4 regions of the Brenneria uluponensis genome follow, and region 1 is predicted to be linked to each of the others. Evidence: predicted binding sites of a transcription regulator. Region 1 holds the regulator's gene; each other region holds the start of a gene.

Region 1 (4,190 bases):
CGGAGAGGTTAGTCATGCAGTGGTGACAAACTCATCAGACAGTCGGGTGTTGGCCAGTGGCTACTTGCAGGCGGTTGGTGGAAAGGAAAATCTGACTGGCATTGATGCCTGTATTACTCGTTTACGTCTGAATGTGAAAGATTCGGCTATTGTTAATGATGCACAGGCCAAACAGCTGGGGGCTGCCGGGGTTATTCGTCTGAATAAGCAGAGTATTCAGATTGTGGTGGGAACTCAGGCGGAAAGCATCGCTGCTGCTATGCGTGAAGTAAGTGAAGAATAGTACAGCAGTATTGATACATTAAGATGTTGTGGCTATCGGCGGGATGAGAAGAAAAGCTCATCCCGCTTTCTATTCTCCCTATTTTCGTGCAATTAGGTGAAACAAACGGTTGTTTCCCGACGAGGCTTGTTGGATCATTAGTGGTTATATGTCGTTTTTCGTATTTGAGGAATCAAGCATGAGTGAGGCTGAAGCCCGCCCAACTAACTTTATCCGCCAGATTATCGATGAAGATCTGGCTTCCGGTAAGCATGATCATATTCAGACGCGTTTTCCCCCTGAGCCGAATGGTTATTTGCATATTGGTCACGCTAAATCGATCTGCCTGAATTTTGGTATTGCGGATGATTACAACGGCCAATGTAATTTGCGTTTTGACGATACCAATCCGGTAAAAGAAGATATCGAGTACGTTGAATCTATCAAGCATGATGTCAAGTGGCTGGGTTTTTCCTGGAGTGGTGACATACATTACTCTTCAGATTACTTTGACCAATTGCATCTTTATGCCGTCGAGTTGATTAGTAAAGGATTGGCGTATGTGGATGAGCTCACGCCTGAACAAATCCGTGAATACCGTGGTACGTTGACTTCACCAGGAAGAAACAGTCCTCATCGTGACCGCTCTGTGCAGGAAAACCTGACGTTGTTTGAAAAAATGCGCAACGGTGGTTTTGCCGAAGGTATGGCATGTCTGCGTGCAAAAATTGACATGGCATCACCATTTATCGTGATGCGTGATCCCGTGTTGTACCGTATTAAATTTGCTGAGCATCATCAAACCGGCAATAAGTGGTGCATCTATCCGATGTATGACTTCACCCACTGTATCTCCGATGCAGTGGAAGGCGTAACACATTCGTTATGTACACTGGAGTTTCAGGACAATCGTCGTTTGTATGACTGGGTGCTTGATAATATCACTATCCCGTGTCACCCACGCCAGTACGAATTCTCGCGCTTGAATCTTGAATACGCTGTAATGTCCAAGCGTAAATTGAATCAATTGGTTACTGAACAGGTAGTGGAAGGTTGGGATGATCCGCGTATGCCGACGATTTCCGGACTGCGCCGTCGTGGCTATACTGCTTCGTCTATCCGTGAATTTTGCCGTCGTATTGGTGTAACCAAACAGGATAACAATGTTGAAATGGCAGCGTTGGAATCTTGTATCCGTGACGATCTGAATGACAATGCGCCACGCGCAATGGCGGTGCTGAACCCGGTAAAAGTAGTGATCGAAAATCTGCCTATGGATCACGAAGAATGGGTAACCATGCCACATCATCCTAATAAACCGGAGATGGGCTCGCGTCAGGTGGCTTTTAGCCGTGAAGTTTATATCGATCGTGCCGACTTCCGCGAAGAAGCGAACAAGCAGTATAAACGCCTGGTATTGGGTAAAGAAGTTCGCCTGCGCAATGCCTATGTGATTAGGGCCGAGCATATCGAGAAAGATGAACAAGGTGTGATCACCACTATTTATTGTCGTTACGATCCTGAAACGTTGAGTAAAGATCCATCGGATGGACGTAAGGTAAAAGGGGTGATCCACTGGGTTTCTGCAGCACATGCTATTCCTGCAGAGTTTCGTCTGTATGATCGCTTGTTTAGTGTCCCGAATCCCGGGGCTGCAGAAGATGTCCTCTCTACTATTAATCCTAATTCGTTGATCATTGAGCATGGTTTTGTTGAGGCCAGTCTGGCCAATGCTAAAGCGGAAAAAGCCTATCAGTTTGAACGTGAAGGGTATTTTTGCGCAGACCGCGTCTATTCCAGTACAGAAAATCTGGTATTTAACCGTACGGTGGGATTGCGAGATACCTGGGTTGGTTAAGCGGGAAAGCAGGGCTGGGTACAAAAAAATAAAACCGCCGCGGCGGTTTTATTTTTTGCAGAAGATTTATTTTATCGTTCGTCGTGAATACTTTCATCTTCACGGCAATTACCATCGGTACAGTGGCCATACAGATATAAGCTGTGATTGGTAAGTTTTATACCATGTTTTTCAGAGATTTCACGTTGGCGAGCTTCAATGAATTCATCACGAAATTCAATGACGCGGCCACAATCCAGGCAGATCAGATGGTCATGATGGTGCTGTTGGGTCAATTCAAAGACAGATTTTCCGCCTTCAAAGTTATGACGGGTCACAATACCCGCATCGTCGAACTGGTTAAGTACACGGTAAACTGTAGCCAAACCAATTTCTTCACCCATATCAATCAGCTTTTTGTATAAGTCTTCCGCGCTGACATGGTGGCATGTAGGGTCCTGTAACACTTCCAGAATTTTGAGTCTTGGAAGTGTTACTTTCAGGCCAGCCTTCTTTAATGCGGTGTTGTTGTCAGTCATGCGGATTTAGTCCTGTTACTCTACTTTATCAAGGGAGGCTACCTAGCCTAATATTATCGGTCGGCTCAAAAAAGGTTATGCGTCTCAATTATAGAACTGCATATTCAAAATAGAAACAACGGAATCTTAACCATATTATTCTTGCCTAGCGGGGCGGTCTATAACGTAATGCCTTGTTGATTAGCGAAATATTATGATGATTTCGGCAAACCGATAGCGTCATTGTACCTTGCCATTGCGAAAAGTTAAAAAAATGTATCTACTTCTGTAATAGTTTTTCGCTATTGATGTGGCTCCGGCGCAAAATATTGCCAGAGCCAAAAGAGGACATGATTCAGGCAAGAAGTCCTTTCAGATCTAGCTCGTCGCTGATTTTTGTAACCCAAGCATTGACGCGTTCGCTGGTCAGCTCCGGCTGACGATCTTCATCAATGGCCAGACCAATAAAATGGTCATCATCCACCAGACCTTTAGATGCTTCAAAGTGGTAGCCTTCTGTCGGCCAGTTGCCCACGATAATGGCTCCATGTGGCTCAATAATATCGCGTATGGTGCCCATGGCATCGCAGAAATATTCAGCATAATCTTCCTGATCACCGCAGCCAAACAGGGCTACCAATTTACCGGAAAAGTCGATTTCTTCCAGTGTTGGGAAAAAATCATCCCAGTCACATTGGGCCTCACCGTAATACCAGGTTGGAATCCCCAGCAGTAAAATGTCAAAACGCTCTAGATCTTCTTTACTGCTTTTGGCAATGTCATGAACCTCGGCAACTTCTGTTCCCAGTTGTTGTTGGATCATCTTGGCAATGTTTTCAGTATTGCCAGTATCACTGCCAAAGAAAATTCCTATGAGTGCCATGAATAAAATAACCTCTTGATTCTTAATGGTATGATGACCTTTGCCATCACTGATCGAGTAATAATAGCAGACACTTTCCGCATGAGAAACTTGAATATCGGTATACACATTGTTCTAAGATGAGAAAATGATTAGCTGTTCTTCTCTTTTTGGGTAGATGGTTTTTTAATTTTTTTTAAAAAACTAAATGTATTATCTGCTTGAAAGCATTATTAATTATGCTTAATTTGTAAATTTTATAACTATAAAATCACAATTTATCGTTAAATATTCCTCTAATTATGTCGATTAAAGAGGAAGGTGCTTCTTTATTCTTATTTCAGCATACAACAAAGTCAAGGTCGTAAAAATGCGCTTTGTTTAATGTTGGCTAGTTATCACAACATCTTCCCTATGTTGTTAGGTCTGGAGACTACACATGCGATTTCTGCGAAACATTTCTATTAGAACGGCTATGCTATGGGTGCTAGGTACTTTTTGTACATTATGGATTGGTGTTTCGGTCTATACCATGTACTCGTTCAAAACAATGAATGTAACCTCAAAAACCAGTTCATTACTGGTGAAGAACATGAATCTGGTCAATACCGGCAACGACCAGTATTTTCGTATGGTTACACGCCTGGCTCGCTCGGTTGACTATCGTCGTAATGGTGATAATAAAAAAGCGGATGATCAGCAGAAATCAGC
Region 2 (4,190 bases), 1.7 Mb from region 1:
CCACCGGCGGTGATTCCGCGTTAAAACTGTATAAACAACTGTCGGCGATTGCCCCGACATTAGTCATTGATTATGGCAATAAAAGCTGGCAGCAACTGGCGCAACAATTGGGTGAGGCCACCGGCCATGATGCCGATGCCCTGCGTATTATTACCCGGTTTGAACAACGGGTTCAGACGGTAAAAAGGATGATTACCCTGCCACCACAGCCAGTTTCCGCACTGGTGTATTATGAGGATGGCCGCGGTATAAACCTCTGGACGGCGGCTTCCGCACAAGGCCAGTTACTGACAGAACTGGGCTTCACGCTGAGTACTCTGCCCGCTGGCATAAAAACCGAAACCAAACAGGGGAAACGCCAGGATATCGTGCAAATATCCGGTGAAAACACGGCCGACAGTCTGAACGGCAAAAGTCTGCTGCTTTTTGCCGCCGATGACAGCACGGTCAGCAAGCTAAATGCCAACCCATTTCTCAACCATCTGGAGTCAGTAGCGCAGCATCGGGTATGGGCAATGGGGCTGGATACGTTCCGCCTGGATTACTATAGTGCCAGCGATATGCTCAATCACATTGAACAGCATTTCAAAAAACCATAACCGCACGCAGCGAGTGATGCCGGTCGACTCACGGCAGGCATCAGATAGAACCTGTGTTTATTGCTCTTTTTGCCACTCCAGGATTAACGGGCTGGTACCTCACCGGCTTGTTCCTCTGGTTCATTCTCTTGTGCACTACTGAAGGTACAGTGACGTAACGGACGTACGCAGATGGCCAGCAATCCCCCGATCAGAGCAGCGGCGGCACCAAATGACAAGATACTCAGTGCCGGAGTGAGTAACCGTCCCATCATCCCCAGTCCCAATGCTCCCAGAGAATCCCCGCTTACATCCTGCGCGGTACCCAGACTGTTCACCCGCCCCAGCAAGTGATCCGGCGTGTGGCTCTGTATCAGCGTAAATTGCAGCAGAGAAGCGATGGCATTCAGATAGCCATAGCAGACCAGTGCCATTAATGCGGGAAGGATATGCCCAACCAGCCCCAGCGACGTCACCGCCAAAAAAGCGCCTGTAGCACTACCCAGTAGTATCCAGCCCGGCCGCGTCACATGCGATACCCAACCGCTGGTAAAGGCTCCCAGCATCGCCCCCAGCGGGACAGCGGAATACATCAGGCCAACCGCAGAAGGGCCGGCGTGGTAAACGTCATTGGCCAGTACCGGGAAAAGGATACGCATGGCGCCCACAATGCTCACCAGCATGCCAATTAGCACCACACAACCGACCACTTTATTAGTACAGACAAACTGCACGCCACTGACCAGCGCCCGTAGCGGATGCTCCGGCTCACGTGCTCCCGGTTGCAAGGGCGGTAAACGCACCAACGGAATCAATGTGGCCAACGTTCCTATTGCGGCAATGGCGAAATTCCAGCCCACGCCACCTGCAACGATAATCACTCCGCCCAGCGCCGGGGAGAGAATGGCGCCAAGACGCACCGTCAGCATACTCAGCGCCCCTGCGGCAGCGAGGTTTTCACGACCGACCAGCAGCGGAATAACCGCCATTAGCGCCGTCATACCCAACGCACCAAAGAAACCATCCCAGGCGGCCAGCACATAGAGCGCCAACAATGACGGTGAATCAGAAAAAGCATTCATGCTCAGAGCCACAAACCCCAGCCCACAAGTACCACGCGCAAACAGAATCAGCTTGCGGCGATCAAAACGATCGGCCAGCACGCCACCCAGCATCAGACCGATAAACATACCCACGCCATCCAGCGCCACCGCCATACCAACCTGTAGCGTTGACCCGGTCATGGACTGAATTTGTACCGGTACGCCGACTGCCAGCATACCCAGTGCAAATACTGACAACATACGGGCGACAAAGATCGCGCGAAATGGCGCATTGTTTTTCAGCAAGCTGAAATCAAGCAGAATGGACGATTTAGCCATGATTACCTAAACGAAGGTTGAAGGTTATTCATTGACCATACCCTCTGTCAGAGACGGACAGGCAGCTCAATACAAGGTTTATGTCAATGTATTTGATGAAGAACTCATGCTACCATAGCTTATCAATAACATTAATGATAATAATAATCATATAGATTTATATAGAAGAGAGAATGTCATTGGGAATACCACTTCATCAGATTCATCATGACGCTGTCGCGATGCCCCCCCGTTCATATTGTCGTGTTCATACGCGACGCCAGTATGGCGTGGGGATGTGTTTACTGATTATTGTCGTTGTGGTGGCCGCCAGCCTGATACTGGGTGCCAAATCCATTCCACTGGATGTGGTCTGGTCAAGTCTGACGGGTCAGATAACCAACGCAGACAGCACGATTATTCTTGCTGCTCGGCTACCTCGCACTCTTGCCGGTATTATCGTCGGGATAGCGCTGGGTGGCGCTGGCGCCGTGATTCAGGCGCTGACCCGCAACCCGCTGGCCGATCCCGGTATTCTCGGTGTGAATGCCGGGGCCAGTTTTGCCATTGTGATCGGTATTACCGTGTTTGGCATTAACAGCATGGGGTCATGGCTGGGTTTTGCCTGGGCTGGCGTGTTTGTCACCAGTCTGGTGGTGTGGGTTATCGGGACGCTGAGTGGAGGTCGTGTCAACCCGGTACGTTTGACACTGGCCGGCGTGGCGCTAAGTGCCGTATTGATGGGCATTACATCATCTATTTCTCTGCTCAATCCCGAGGCGTTTGATCAACTCCGCTTATGGGAGGCTGGCACGCTGGATATCCGCTCCATGCACAACATCGCGCTGGTCACTCCCGCCATTTTGCTCGGCAGCATACTGGCACTGATAGCGGCCCGGTCACTAAACACCCTCGGCATGGGTGAAGATCTCGCCGCCGCATTAGGCATCCAGGTGATTCTGGTGCGGCTGGTTTCCATCATCGCCATCATGTTGTTGTGTGGTTCAGCCACTGCGTTGGTCGGCCCTATCGGATTTGTCGGGCTGATGATTCCCCATATCGCACGCTGGTGGGCTGGGCCGGATCAGCGCTGGATCCTGCTCTACTCATTCCTGTTCGCCCCTATCCTGCTGCTGAGCGCCGATATTGTTGGTCGTCTGTTGGTGCCGGGGGAGCTGCGGGTTTCAATCATTACTGCCTTTATTGGTGCTCCCGTGCTGATCTGGCTGGTACGGCGGCGTAAAGCCTGAGGAGACACGACATGATTGCTAAAGCGCTGTATTTCAGCACGCCCCGGGACATAATCTGCGGACGCCTATCCAAACGTGTTTTATTAATTAACAGCCTGCTGATTCTGTTAAGCCTGCTGCTGCTGACAGTGGCTATCAGCTACGGCACGTTGCAACTGTCGCCTCTACAGGTCTGGCAAGCCTTCGCCGGTCAGGGTGAGCCTGGAATCATCACCGTGATTACTCAGTGGCGGGCACCGCGCGCCGTGATAGCGCTGCTGTTAGGCGCAGGGTTGGGCATCAGTGGCGGCATTTTTCAGTCGATCATTCGTAACCCGCTGGGAAGTCCTGATGTGGTCGGCTTTAGCACCGGTGCCTATACCGGCGCACTGACGACCATTATCCTGCTCAATGGCAGCTACTATCAAATCGCTGGCGGCGCGGTACTGGGCGGCATGATTACGGCGGTACTGGTTTATTTGCTGGCCTGGCGCGATGGCATCGTCGGTTTTCGACTCATTATTGTCGGCATTGCCATCGGTGCCATTCTGACCGCGTTCAACACCTGGCTGATCATTACCAGCTCGTTGGAACATGCAATGACCGCCGCACTATGGGGCGCAGGGACACTGAATGGCGTCACCTGGACTAAAAGCCAGCCCGCACTACTGTTGGTACCGCTGGCAACCATCGCGGCATTGCTGATGGCTAAACGCCTTCAACTACTGGAAATGGGTGATGACAGCGCACGTGCGCTGGGTGTCAATGCCGAAGCCAGTCGCCTGTGCCTGATGTTGTCTGGCATTATTCTGACTGCCGTAGTGACCGCCACCGCCGGGCCCATTTCGTTTATTGCACTTGCCTCACCACAGATTGCACGCCGCTTGACCTGCGCCAGTTCGATCCCCCTATCCTCGGCGGCTATGATTGGCGCCATTTTGCTACTGAGCGCGGATATTGTGGCCCAGCATACTTTTACCCATATGCAGCTACCCGTTGGGGCTGTCACCGTCAGCATCGGT
Region 3 (4,190 bases), 1.7 Mb from region 1:
CCTGAACATCAGGCGTTAACATTGTTTCAGACACGTTGTTTTCCTTACTTCGCAACGGGGAAATATCGCAATACCGGCTGATGATTCACGCTTTCAGCGTTCAGTCACCGATATGGTTTTCAGGTCAGCCGGTCGCATGTCGAGCCAGTGATTTTCGATGTACTCAATACAAGACGCTCGCGATTGTGGTCCGAATATCCTTTCCCACCCCGTGGGTAATGCCGCGAATACCGGCCACAGGCTGTATTGCCGACGTTCATTCATCAGCACTGAAAAGACCAAGCTTTCATCATCAAACGGGTTTTGCTGTTCCTGATGCATTCATATCACCTCATCTGTTGGTTTCATTCCTATCCGGCCACATCAGCCAGCAACCAGCGAGTGCCATCAATCAGGCCACCGCGCCAGCAGAGCGCATCATGACCACCGGCGTAGACGCGGTAATTCACCCGATGTCCGGCGGCGACCAGAGCCTGGTTCATCTGCTGATTGACAAAATCAATATCTTGTTCACGATCACCCGCTTCCTGAAAGATGGTCAGTGGCGTTTGCGCGCCGACACCTTGTCGTACCTGTTCCACCAGCCAACCGGGTTCATGACTGTCGCACGCGTTAAACTGGGTGATGAACTTCAGATTCGGCCACCAGAACGAACCGGATTGGGTCAGCACCCGACCAAATCGGTGTGGCCAGTGCAAACCGGCATACAGCGCCGCCAGGCCACCATAACTTTGGCCGGCTACCACGGTTCGCTGCGGATCATCGCTAAAAGAGGTGTGCTGTGCCGCTAACGGCAGCAGCTCGGTCTGAACGGCCTGCCAGAAATTTGCGTTGCACGTCAGCTCCCGCTCACGACAATCCATGTCAATCACATCAATGAATAACCAAACTGCTGGCGGTAACTGGCCATTGGCCGTTTCTACCTCCAGTGCGGAGTACAGTGGTATTTCCTCGGCCCAGTTCTGTCCATCCAACACAATAACCAGTGGGCGCTGCGCCAGTAGTTCAGTATCACCCGTGCTATACAGCCAGATACGTCGCTGATTACGCAGTTGTAGGCTTTCCCATTGAAAAATCTGCAACCGCCGACGGTCCGGCGCGGTTGCTTGCCCCTGATCCAATGCCAGCCATGCCTGTTGAGGCGGGGCATACGGCATATGAGCCGCAGAAAGAGACTCGCCCCAATGGGTGAGATGTGGTTGTAGTGGATTAAGCGGATCGGCAATGGCATGCGGAAACAATGAGCACCACCACTCGCGTTGTTGCTGGCAACGTTGTTGATGATCACCGCTAAACGCCGGCGGCAATTGCTTCCCGGTAATCGGAATCAAGCTGTAACTTCCGCGCCAATCATTTTCAATATCCAGTGACCAATACCAGACATCCGTTCCGGCCAGACGCTGCAAACTTTGCGGCTGAAAACTGTGGTGGTCAGTAACACCGTTGACATCAATGTAAACCTGCTGAATGGCGGACTGCCGTTCATCTCCGGCAGGATCGCGCCAAAAGAACGTCACTCGCACTCGTTTCCCATCCAATGATTCCACTAACGGCGTACCCATACTGGCGATACCACGCCACCAGTTTTCCACCCCCGCCGTCGGCGATGAAATGAGTTCTGCTGCGCAACCCGACGACTGCGTTTCTGACATGTAAACCTCCCAGGTTATGGCCTCTTCAATTTGCTTACACTTAGTTAACAAAACTAATGATTTATATAAAAACACATAGTCAGACACACAAAAACAAATAATATTGAGAATTATTTACATTTGCAATAAGATGACGACCTCTCTTTTCATGAGAGTGAGAAACCAACGTGGTTTACGGGCTACCAATCTGAAAATTCATACCACACGCTAATCGCGTGAGGTGATTAACGTGGATTTTCGGCACATGCCATAACCGACATGGTTCAAAACAGCTGATGTATTTAAAACAATGCCGTCTTCTGAAGGGATCACTACATGTTTAAAACGACAAAAAAACCATTAGAAAATATGATGTTTTTGCACACCGATAATCGCAGCATGCCGCTTGTTTTGGCGTCTGCTCTGCTCATGACGCCGCTGGCGCATGCTGCGGTAGCAGCTAATACAGCAAACACCAGCGACACCATTGTTGTCAGCGCTGACACTACAGAAAGTGTTACCGCACCACTGCAAGGGATCGTGGCCAAAGAGAGCGCCTCAGGCACCAAGACCAATACCCCACTGGTGAAAACACCACAGGCCATCAGCGTGGTAACCCGTGACCAGATGGACGCACAGGCGGTTTCCTCGGTAGCAGACGCCTTTAACTACTCCAGCGGTGTCGTCACCAACTATCGGGGTTCTTCCAACCGCAATGATGAAGTTATCTCCCGTGGCTTCCGCTATACCGCCAAATTTCTTGATGGCCTGAGTTATGGTCTGAGCGGCCAGGGCGCCGCACTGGGTAAAATTGATCCCTGGTTGCTGGAACGTGTCGAGTTAGTGCATGGTCCGGCGTCAGTCCTTTACGGACAGGTAAATCCCGGTGGGATGATCAACATGACCAGCAAACGCCCGACGGCTGAAGAGATCCACAAAATACAGTTCAGCACAGGGAACCAGCATCTGGGCGAGGCGGCGTTTGATTTTGGCGGCGCGTTAAATGACGATAAAACGCTGCTTTACCGTTTGAACGGTATCGCCAGCACCAAGCATGAATTCGTCAAGGACTCCAAACAACAACGGGTAGCGATTGCGCCAGCGATTACCTGGCTACCAAACGCCGATACCAGTTTTACACTGCTGACCAGCTACCAGGATGACCCGAAGGCTGGATTCCGTAACTTTCTGCCAGCCTACGGCACAGTCTTGGGAAACAGTACCGGCACGGTACCTTATGATCTGAATGTCAGTGATCCGAACTATAACCAGTCAAAGCGGGAACAAACCTCAATAGGGTATATCTTCGATCACTCCTTTAATGACGTATTCTCCTTCCAACAAAACGTCAGATACAGCCAGTTGAATGAAAAATATAAGTATCTCGTTTACACCACCGGGGGTTCAGAAACCAGCACGATACTATCCCGACGTCAGCAACGGGAAGAGACTGAGGTCGATGAATTCGGCGCGGATAACCAGCTAAAAGCAAAGTTTGATACCGGTGAAGTCAAACATACCGCTGTTGGTGGTCTCGACTATAAATGGCAAAATCGTGACTATAAGTACTGGCGATTGGGGGGCAGTCAGTATGATTTTGACTGGGCTAATCCTGTTTATGGCGGGTCTGCCATTGTGGATGACAGTGCATTGAACCTCATGACCAGCACCAAGAAAAAACTGACTCAAGTCGGGGTCTACCTGCAAGATCAGTTGGAATGGAACCGCTGGAATCTGCTGCTGTCTGGTCGTCATGACTGGAGTGAAGTCCGCACACTGGATCGCACAACTGACAGCACAACCCAGCAGAATGACCATAAGTTTACCGGTCGTACCGGCCTGCTGTATGCCTTTGACAACGGCATTTCTCCTTATATCAGTTACAGCACTTCGTTTGAGCCCAACCTGGATAATGGCGCCCCTGGCTCCGATCCATTCAAGCCCACGACCGGCGAACAAAAAGAGGTCGGAGTGAAATTCCAGCCCAAAGGCAGTAACACACTACTGACCGTATCACTGTTTGATATCACCCAGAAAAACATTACCTCTTACAACAGCGTGCTTGGTTATAACGAACAAATCGGCAAAGTAAAATCCAAAGGGGTGGAAACCGAGGTACATGCGCAACTGACGCCGGAAATCAGCCTGATGGCGGCATATACCTATACTGATGCGGTCACCAAGGAGAGCAACACCGCCAACCAGATCGATAAGAGCCCGTCATCAATTCCTCGCCATACCGCGTCAGCCTGGGGCAGCTACCACTTCCTGGACGGCGCGTTGAAAGGCGTTACCGTTGGCAGCGGTGTGCGTTATATCGGCACCAGTTATGGTGATAACGCCGAGAGTTTCAAGGTTCCCTCATATGCCTTGTATGACGCCATGGTCCGTTACGATCTGGCCGAAGCGTCGCCACACCTGAAAGGGGCGGCGGTACAGCTCAACGTCAATAACCTGGCAGATAAACATTATGTCGCGTCCTGTAGCGGCACTACCTCCTGTTTCTATGGCAGTGGTCGTAGCATTGTCGCCACCGTCAGCTACAGCTGGTAACCCATA
Region 4 (4,190 bases), 590 kb from region 1:
CAGCACAACAGTTCCTTTATCCCGGTTATACAACAGAATTGCCGCACCATTCCCCCGGTCGTAAACTTCCCGCATCTGGCGAACCAGCTCGCCATTTTTTCTTTTCAGATCAAATACATATTTATTCAGAACAAACCAGTGGTCGGATAAAATCTTCTTTTCAATAATTGTGATGGGTGACGACATAATTGAGCCCCGGCATACAAAGAATCCGTGGAAAATAATAAGCTTGGTAAAACAGGAATGCACGTGATACTACCAGGAATACAGGCGCGATTAACGCGCCAGCAGCGTATCGACGATCAGATAGAGGTTCAGTGAAACAACGATAAATACAATCAATTTTCCCGTGTTTTGTATCAACCGACTGTTGACCAGATTACCCATTAATTCCCGGTTTCCGGTAAATACCAACAGTGGAATTAATGCCAAAGCGATCCCGAAACTCAGCAGAACCTGACTCAATACCAGCACTCGGGTGGGATCCATACCATACAAAATCACAATAAATGACGGCAACATAGTAACAGAGCGGCGTAACCACAGCGGTATATGAAAATGCACAAAACCTTGCATCACCACCTGACCCGCCAGCGTTCCCACGACCGTTGATGACAGCCCCGCCATCACCAGGCTCAAACCGAATATGGTCGCGGCAGCATGCCCCAGCAATGGTTGCAACGTCAGGTAAGCCTGATCGAGATCGCTAATCCCAGTATTACCACTAAAATGAAATGCCGCCGCCGCCGTCGCCATCATCGCCAGATTCACAAATCCCGCAATGGTCATTGCTATGGAAACATCAACTTTAGTCGCGGTATAACGCTCTGCAGATGTATATTTCCCTTCCCGTTGAGTCAGGGATGAATGCAGATAAATCACATGCGGCATGATAGTCGCACCCAATACCCCGGCAGCCAGCAATACCGCATCCGAGGTCGGAAAACTGGGAATAACCATTCCTTTGGTCAATGCCACTAACTCCGGACGTGAGAAAATCAATTCCACAATGTACGCTGCCGCAACAAACAGCAGTAGACCACCAATCACCATTTCCAGTGGTTTTTGTCCACGCTGTTGCAGCATGAGGATCAAGAAAGTCGCAATACCGGTGAGTACAGCCCCTTCCAGCAGGGACACGCCAAACAGCAATTTAAAGCCGATGGCTGCCCCGATAAATTCAGCCAGATCGGTTGCCATGGCAATGATTTCAGCCTGAACCCAATAAGCCCATACGGCAGGACGCGGGAAACGGTCACGGATATGCTCCGCCAGATTTTTCCCAGTGGCAATGCCCAACTTGGCTGAAAGCAATTGGATCAGCATCGCCATCAGGTTGGCCCAAACCACAACCCACAGCAATTGATAACCGTAAGAAGCACCCGACTGAATATTGGTGGCGAAGTTACCAGGGTCGATATAACCGATCGCTGCGATGAAAGCCGGCCCCATCAAAGAAAGTTTAACCTTTCTCGATTTGCGGCTGACTGATTCGACTACACGACTTCCCGGCATATGAGTGACCCTTCTAAAGCTGTTGTTTTACTACTTTTACATTAATGATAATGATTATCAAGTGCATTTAGAACGGCAATAATTATTACTCTAATAGGTAAAGATAATGATGCATTTACCCTATGAAAAACACCGGATTCAGCAAACGAATATTAACAAATTATAAACAAAAAAACGCAATTATTTAAAATTCAAGAATACTTATTACTTCATGCGAAAAACACCACATGAACACAATAAAAAAACAGAGGGATTACAGGATTAAAGACAGGAAAATTTGAATGGAAATCTTCGAAGACAACCGCAGCGAAGCCATTGTCTTCGGAGAAAAGGGAATATTATTCTTTGGCTTTAGACACAGCCACCATTGCCGGACGCAGTAGTCGACCATTCAACGTGTAACCTTTCTGCATCACCATCATGACGTGATTCGGCTGATGATCGGCAGATTCAAGCATAGTCATGGCCTGGTGGACTTCCGGATTGAACGGCACATTGGCCTCATCAACCACATCAATACCAAACTTATGCACTGCCGCTAACAGAGATTTCAGCGTCAGTTCAACACCTTCAATCATGGCAGACAGTGCCTCATCAGACTTGTCGGCCATTTCCAGTGCGCGCTCCAGATTATCAATCACCGGTAACATTTCACCCGCAAACTTTTCCAATGCAAACTTGTGGGCCTTTTCAATGTCAATATCCGTACGGCGACGAATATTCTCAATCTCTGCGCGAGCACGCATCACGTTATCACGTTCACGCTGCTGTACATCGTTCAACTGTGCTTCCAGTTCGGCAATACGCTCATCACGCGGGTCAACCACTTCTGTCATCTCCGGCATGGCTTCCGCTTTTTGCCCTTCTGCCGTTTCCTTTTGATCCAAGACTTGCTCGTCAGGTGACTTCTGATCTTTACTACTCATGAAATTCTCCGCGGTTTTAGCATTGTTCTCGCTAGTTCGCTTATTATGGGGATCAAACGCGGGGTTTCAAGGGAACGATTCACATATTGCCTTAAAACACGGAGTGCCAGACACTTCGGTGAGGATAATCGATTCAATGAACAAACTATTTAACTGCATCGGCATTGTCGGTCATCCGCGCCATCCCACGGCACTGACCACTCATGACATGCTATATCACTGGTTGAGCGACAAAGGCTACTCAGTGCTGCTCGAGCCACAGATTGCCCACGCTCTCAATTTGAAAGACGCCGTAACCGGTAATCTGGATGATATCGGGCGACAGGCAGATCTGGCCATCGTGATTGGCGGGGACGGCAATATGCTGGGAGCGGCGCGAATACTTTCACGTTATGATGTTAGCGTGATCGGTGTTAACCGCGGCAACCTTGGTTTCCTTACTGATTTGGATCCCGACCATACTCAGCAACAGCTCAGTGATGTACTGGCAGGTCATTACATTTGCGAAAGCCGTTTCATGCTGGAAGCACAGGTATGCCGCACAAAGCAGGCCAACAGTATTAGCACAGCGATCAACGAAGTCGTTCTTCATCCGGGGAAAGTCGCTCATATGATCGAGTTTGAAGTCTATATCGATGATAGCTTTGCCTTTTCTCAACGTTCAGATGGTCTGATCATTTCCACACCTACCGGTTCCACCGCTTATTCCCTTTCTGGAGGCGGCCCTATTCTGACCCCTACGCTGGATGCCATTGCACTGGTTCCCATGTTCCCGCACACACTGTCGGCGCGTCCGCTGGTAATTAACAGCAGCAGTACTATTCGGCTGAAGTTCTCCAAAATCACCAACGATCTGGAAATCAGCTGTGACAGCCAGATCTCGCTGCCAATACAGGAAGGTGAAGAGGTTTTCATCCGGCGTAGCAAACATCACCTCAATCTCATTCATCCCAAAGATTACAGCTATTTCAATACATTAAGTAGCAAACTCGGATGGTCTAAAAAATTGTTCTAAAAATGACCGCAAGCCACTTTACTGTATAAAAAACCAGTTTATACTGTACGTAATCACACTTGTTGTTACATACAGGAAACTACCATGCTGGCGCAACTCACTATCAGTAACTTCGCCATCGTGCGCGAACTAGAAATTGATTTTCAAGCCGGGATGAGCGTCATTACCGGCGAAACCGGTGCAGGTAAATCCATTGCGATTGATGCTCTCGGTCTCTGCCTCGGGAACCGTTCTGATGCCAGCATGGTTCGTCCGGAAGCGGCACGTGCAGATATCTGCGCCCGTTTTTCACTGGCTGACACCCCGGCGGCATTGGTCTGGCTGGAGCAAAACCAGCTTGATGACAGCAATGAATGCCTGCTGCGACGAGTTATCGGTGCCGACGGACGTTCCCGTGGTTTCATTAACGGTACCGCTGTTCCGCTTTCCCAACTACGGGAACTGGGCCAACATCTGATCCAACTACACGGTCAACATGCACACCAACTGTTGCTTAAACCAGAACATCAGCGTCATCTGCTGGATGCCTACGCCGATGAACCTCAATTACTTTCTGCCATGCAGCACGTCTGGCAACAGTGGCACCAAAGCTGTCGTGAACTGGCCCAACACCAGCAGGCAACCATTGAACGGGAAGCACGCCGGGAACTTCTGCAATACCAACTGAAAGAACTGAATGACTTCGCTCCACAGGCCGGAGAATATGAACAGATTGATGCCGAGTACAAGCGTCT

What was found. Region 1 encodes Fur, which represses iron uptake genes when iron is present. Its sites were predicted from a motif close to ATAATAATGAGAACNACTATCAA; they were not measured.
Region 2: the regulator Fur is predicted to act here: its motif matches at 2,089-2,111, upstream of fepD (Fe(3+)-siderophore ABC transporter permease).
Region 3: the regulator Fur is predicted to act here: its motif matches at 1,750-1,772, upstream of fes (enterochelin esterase).
Region 4: the regulator Fur is predicted to act here: its motif matches at 1,554-1,576, upstream of RS889_RS18825 (Nramp family divalent metal transporter).

Annotation. Positions count from the first base shown of each region.
Region 1 is NZ_CP135917.1:3,477,033-3,481,222, reverse strand. It holds gene nagE (N-acetylglucosamine-specific PTS transporter subunit IIBC) at 1-283, shown strand, start outside; gene glnS (glutamine--tRNA ligase) at 462-2,120, shown strand; gene fur (ferric iron uptake transcriptional regulator) at 2,192-2,638, opposite strand; gene fldA (flavodoxin FldA) at 2,973-3,500, opposite strand; gene RS889_RS16220 (methyl-accepting chemotaxis protein) at 3,919-4,190, shown strand, end outside.
Region 2 is NZ_CP135917.1:1,796,831-1,801,020, reverse strand. It holds gene fepB (Fe2+-enterobactin ABC transporter substrate-binding protein) at 1-599, shown strand, start outside; gene entS (enterobactin transporter EntS) at 683-1,960, opposite strand; gene fepD (Fe(3+)-siderophore ABC transporter permease) at 2,182-3,189, shown strand; gene fepG (iron-enterobactin ABC transporter permease) at 3,201-4,190, shown strand, end outside.
Region 3 is NZ_CP135917.1:1,783,086-1,787,275, reverse strand. It holds gene RS889_RS08230 (non-ribosomal peptide synthetase) at 1-34, opposite strand, end outside; gene RS889_RS08225 (MbtH family protein) at 94-321, opposite strand; gene fes (enterochelin esterase) at 351-1,652, opposite strand; gene RS889_RS08215 (TonB-dependent siderophore receptor) at 1,968-4,184, shown strand.
Region 4 is NZ_CP135917.1:4,066,876-4,071,065, forward strand. It holds gene nudK (GDP-mannose pyrophosphatase NudK) at 1-186, opposite strand, end outside; gene RS889_RS18825 (Nramp family divalent metal transporter) at 277-1,515, opposite strand; gene grpE (nucleotide exchange factor GrpE) at 1,854-2,441, opposite strand; gene nadK (NAD(+) kinase) at 2,578-3,456, shown strand; gene recN (DNA repair protein RecN) at 3,541-4,190, shown strand, end outside.